DNA from 2 places in the Peribacillus sp. AS_2 genome. Region 1 is predicted to be linked to the other one. Evidence: a T-box and tRNA genes for the amino acid it is inferred to sense, from the RefSeq annotation. Region 1 holds a T-box; the other holds one or more tRNA genes.
The links. The T-box of region 1 lies ahead of ileS (isoleucine--tRNA ligase). A T-box ahead of a tRNA ligase gene usually reads a tRNA of that ligase, here a tRNA-Ile.
Positions count from the first base shown of each region.

Region 1 (2,229 bases):
TAACGCGCCTGCTTCAGTTAATTTTTCGGTAATCGGTTTATTCGCTTGATCATAAAATAATCCGGCAAATTCCCCTGCTTCTTCCGTCATGACCCCTTTTTCATCTACAGGACAAAGTACGTCCAAGCCATATTTTTGCCCAATGATAAAGTCGTCTTCACCATGGCCTGGCGCAGTGTGAACACAACCCGTTCCAGCTTCAGTCGTTACGTGCTCACCTAACATCACTAAAGATTCACGGTCATAAAGAGGGTGTTTGGCAACAGCACGGTCCAACTCGCTCCCTTTTACTGTTTTTTGGATGGACGGGTTTTCCCAGCCTAATGTTTCCGTAACCGATTCAAGCAGTGCCTCAGCAATTAAGAATTTTTCATTTTCGACAGCCACTACTACATAATTTAATTGCGGATGCAATGAGATACCAAGATTAGCTGGAATCGTCCATGGAGTTGTCGTCCAGATGATGATCTTGACGCCTTCATCGATCACACCTTTGCCATCTGTGACTTCAAAAGCAACATAGATCGACGCAGAGCGTTTGTCTTGATATTCAATTTCAGCTTCGGCTAGCGCCGATTCACTTGAAGGGGACCAGTAAACAGGTTTTTTCCCTTTATAAATGTAGCCTTTTTTCGCCATTTCACCGAATACCTTGATTTGCTGTGCTTCATATTCAGGCTTCAATGTGATATAAGGATTTTCCCAATCACCACGGACCCCTATTCTCTTAAACTGCTCCCGTTGATTGTCAATCTGGCCATAAGCATACTCTTCACAAAGCTTTCTGAATTCGGCAACGCTCATTTCTTTCCGTTTCACGCCTTTTTTCGTCAATGCCGTTTCGATTGGAAGCCCATGTGTATCCCAGCCAGGTACATACGGTGCTTGAAAACCGCTCATCGATTTAAATCGGACAATGAAATCCTTTAAAACCTTATTCATTGCATGGCCCATGTGGATATCGCCGTTGGCATATGGAGGTCCATCATGCAAAATGAATAAAGGACGTCCTTCCGTTTGCTCTTGCACTTTTTTATAGATGTTCATTTCTTTCCATTTTTCTTGGATTTCCGGTTCACGCTTCGGCAAATTCCCCCGCATTGGAAATTCAGTTTTAGGCATCAATAAGGTATCTTTGTATTCCATCATAAAATCCTCCATCCGTCTTTTAAAAAATTCATTCGAACCGATGACTTGATATCCGGCCAAAATAAAAAGCCCTCTCATCCCTAAAAAAGGGACGAGAAAGCTTTGCTTCCCGCGGTACCACCCTGGCTAGAAAGATTCACAAAAGTGAATCCAACCTCTCGAGCATTCGTAACGTGAATGAAACGCTTCATTTACTTACTGCAAAAGCAGGTTCAACTCAGAACTCAAGGGTGATCTTCAATTCTTCGCTTATTCCGGGCTTTCACCATCCCCGGTTCGCTAAAAATAAGTGTGTGAAGAATTTACTTTCCCTGTCATCGTCTAATTTCATAATGAATTGTATTGTTAAAAAATTATATGCGAAAAAAGTGTTCAAAGTCAAGGAATCGTTTAAATTTCCTCTTCCACTCTCTCATTTAATTCTATTTCAGTCGCATCCACTTCATAATCCAGAAGATGATCCCAATCGTCATTGTCCAGCAAATCCAGCTGTGCACCGACAAGCATTTTGAAACGTGTCCGGAATACTTTGGATTGCTTTTTCAAATCTTCAATATCCATCGCTATTTTCCTTGCTTTCACAAGTGACTCATTTACGATCCTGTCAGCATTTTTCTCTGCTTCCTTTATGATCAGTTTCGCTTCTTTTTGGGCATTGCGCCTTAATTCTTCGGCTGCTTCCTGTGCGACAATAATCGACTTGTTAAGTGTACCCTCAATTGTCGTAAAATGTCCCAAACGATCAAAAGTCTCGTTCAGTTTATCTTCAAGTTCCTTCTTCTCCCTCAAAATCAGTTCATAATCTTTAATGACCTGGTCGAGAAATTCATTTACTTCATCTTCATCATACCCTCGAAATACTTTGTTAAATTCCTTGTTATGTATATCTATCGGGGTTAAGGGCATTACGGCACCTCCAGAACGGTTTCTACTCTAGTATGTTAAAACTCTATATTCGACAATAAATTTATGATTCCTGCTTTTTCTTGAATTATTTTTGTCTGCCTAACGAGATTCTCCACTTATCCTTCTTGGTTTTCCCATCGATTGAAGCTATTTTACATCTGCCAAAACCTCTGA
Region 1 covers NZ_JAPTGA010000004.1:169,004-171,232, forward strand. The annotation lists gene ileS (isoleucine--tRNA ligase) at 1-1,146, opposite strand, end outside; T-box leader at 1,234-1,476, opposite strand; gene OTG27_RS08685 (DivIVA domain-containing protein) at 1,540-2,055, opposite strand; gene OTG27_RS08690 (YlmH family RNA-binding protein) at 2,141-2,229, opposite strand, start outside.

Region 2 (2,229 bases), on a different contig from region 1:
GGTCGGCGGTTCGATCCCGTCATCCTCCACCATTTTACACCTGCCGGTGTAGCTCAACTGGTAGAGCAACTGACTTGTAATCAGTAGGTTGGGGGTTCAAGTCCTCTTGCCGGCACCACTTTTTAAGATAGTACAAGCACGAGCCATTAGCTCAGTTGGTAGAGCATCTGACTTTTAATCAGAGGGTCGAAGGTTCGAATCCTTCATGGCTCACCATTTATATGCGGGTGTGGCGGAATTGGCAGACGCACCAGACTTAGGATCTGGCGCCGCAAGGCGTGGGGGTTCAAGTCCCTTCACCCGCATCTTTCATGCGGAAGTAGTTCAGTGGTAGAATACAACCTTGCCAAGGTTGGGGTCGCGGGTTCGAATCCCGTCTTCCGCTCCACTTTTCGTATGTGCCGGGGTGGCGGAACTGGCAGACGCACAGGACTTAAAATCCTGCGGTAGGTGACTACCGTACCGGTTCGATTCCGGTCCTCGGCACCATCATAATATGCGCCCGTAGCTCAATTGGATAGAGCATCTGACTACGAATCAGAAGGTTGTAGGTTCGACTCCCGCCGGGCGCACCATGTTTTTATTGCGGGAAGTAGCTCAGCTTGGTAGAGCACTTGGTTTGGGACCAAGGGGTCGCAGGTTCGAATCCTGTCTTCCCGACCACGTGATTTTTAATGAATGGGGCCTTAGCTCAGCTGGGAGAGCGCCTGCCTTGCACGCAGGAGGTCAGCGGTTCGATCCCGCTAGGCTCCACCATTTTTCAATCAGAAACTTATATTATATTGGCGGTGTAGCTCAGCTGGCTAGAGCGTACGGTTCATACCCGTGAGGTCGGGGGTTCGATCCCCTCCGCCGCTACCAATAAATATAAGGACCTTTAGCTCAGCTGGTTAGAGCAGACGGCTCATAACCGTCCGGTCGTAGGTTCGAGTCCTACAAGGTCCACCATATTCATTTTTTTAAGCCGTGGAGGTATACCCAAGTTCGGCTGAAGGGATCGGTCTTGAAAACCGACAGGGGAGTCAAATCCCGCGGGGGTTCGAATCCCTCTACCTCCTCCATTTTTTCTAAAAGCAGCAAGTTGTTTTAAAACAACCTTACATAAAGGATGCGGACGAAACAATATTCACGAAAGCTTGATGCTAATCGTTTCATTATTACCGTCGCGGGGTGGAGCAGTCCGGTAGCTCGTCGGGCTCATAACCCGAAGGTCGCAGGTTCAAATCCTGTCCCCGCAATTATTAGGTCCCGTGGTGTAGCGGTTAACATGCCTGCCTGTCACGCAGGAGATCGCGGGTTCGATTCCCGTCGGGACCGCCATTATTTAAATTGAATACATATGTGGCTCAGTAGCTCAGTCGGTAGAGCAAAGGACTGAAAATCCTTGTGTCGGCGGTTCGATTCCGTCCTGAGCCACCATATCTTACAAAATTACGGCGATTGTGGCGAAGTGGTTAACGCACCTGATTGTGGTTCAGGCATTCGTGGGTTCGATTCCCATCAGTCGCCCCATTTCGCGGGTGTAGTTTAGTGGTAAAACCTCAGCCTTCCAAGCTGATGATGAGGGTTCGATTCCCTTCACCCGCTCCAAATATGGGCCTATAGCTCAGCTGGTTAGAGCGCACGCCTGATAAGCGTGAGGTCGATGGTTCGAGTCCATTTAGGCCCACCATATTCATATTGTTCCGCAGTAGCTCAGTGGTAGAGCATTCGGCTGTTAACCGAACGGTCGTAGGTTCGAGTCCTACCTGCGGAGCCATGGGGAAGTACTCAAGAGGCTGAAGAGGCGCCCCTGCTAAGGGTGTAGGTCGCGCGAGCGGCGCGAGGGTTCAAATCCCTCCTTCTCCGCCAGTTGGCCCGTTGGTCAAGCGGTTAAGACACCGCCCTTTCACGGCGGTAACACGGGTTCGAATCCCGTACGGGTCATAACAAAAAAGGAAGCATACAATCATGTATGCTTCTTTTTTTCATTTATTTTCCCTGATATAACCATCTTTTTGTTTATAGGGAATGTCTCCAAGTTGAGATTCTATATTTTCTTCTTTCAGGGTATCTTCATATTCCTTTTGCTTTTTGTTCGGTATATCCACTCTCGTTTTTCCTTCGATATCATTTGCGGCAAATCCTTCATAGTCTTCAGGAAATCCATCGGTTTCATCCTCGTTTTTATAAAGATCATTGTAATTGTCATGATCACCGGTATAATCAGATGGCGTTTCTGATGTACCG
Region 2 covers NZ_JAPTGA010000011.1:88-2,316, forward strand. The annotation lists tRNA gene OTG27_RS18815 (tRNA-Val) at 1-32, shown strand, start outside; tRNA gene OTG27_RS18820 (tRNA-Thr) at 43-118, shown strand; tRNA gene OTG27_RS18825 (tRNA-Lys) at 141-216, shown strand; tRNA gene OTG27_RS18830 (tRNA-Leu) at 224-305, shown strand; tRNA gene OTG27_RS18835 (tRNA-Gly) at 314-388, shown strand; tRNA gene OTG27_RS18840 (tRNA-Leu) at 401-489, shown strand; tRNA gene OTG27_RS18845 (tRNA-Arg) at 499-575, shown strand; tRNA gene OTG27_RS18850 (tRNA-Pro) at 587-663, shown strand; tRNA gene OTG27_RS18855 (tRNA-Ala) at 681-756, shown strand; tRNA gene OTG27_RS18860 (tRNA-Met) at 785-861, shown strand; tRNA gene OTG27_RS18865 (tRNA-Ile) at 872-948, shown strand; tRNA gene OTG27_RS18870 (tRNA-Ser) at 969-1,061, shown strand; tRNA gene OTG27_RS18875 (tRNA-Met) at 1,165-1,238, shown strand; tRNA gene OTG27_RS18880 (tRNA-Asp) at 1,245-1,320, shown strand; tRNA gene OTG27_RS18885 (tRNA-Phe) at 1,344-1,419, shown strand; tRNA gene OTG27_RS18890 (tRNA-His) at 1,437-1,512, shown strand; tRNA gene OTG27_RS18895 (tRNA-Gly) at 1,517-1,590, shown strand; tRNA gene OTG27_RS18900 (tRNA-Ile) at 1,596-1,672, shown strand; tRNA gene OTG27_RS18905 (tRNA-Asn) at 1,685-1,759, shown strand; tRNA gene OTG27_RS18910 (tRNA-Ser) at 1,761-1,851, shown strand; tRNA gene OTG27_RS18915 (tRNA-Glu) at 1,855-1,926, shown strand; gene OTG27_RS18920 (TraR/DksA C4-type zinc finger protein) at 1,968-2,229, opposite strand, start outside.
Region 2: it has a tRNA-Ile gene. The T-box ahead of ileS (isoleucine--tRNA ligase) is inferred to sense a tRNA for this amino acid. The anticodon was not compared.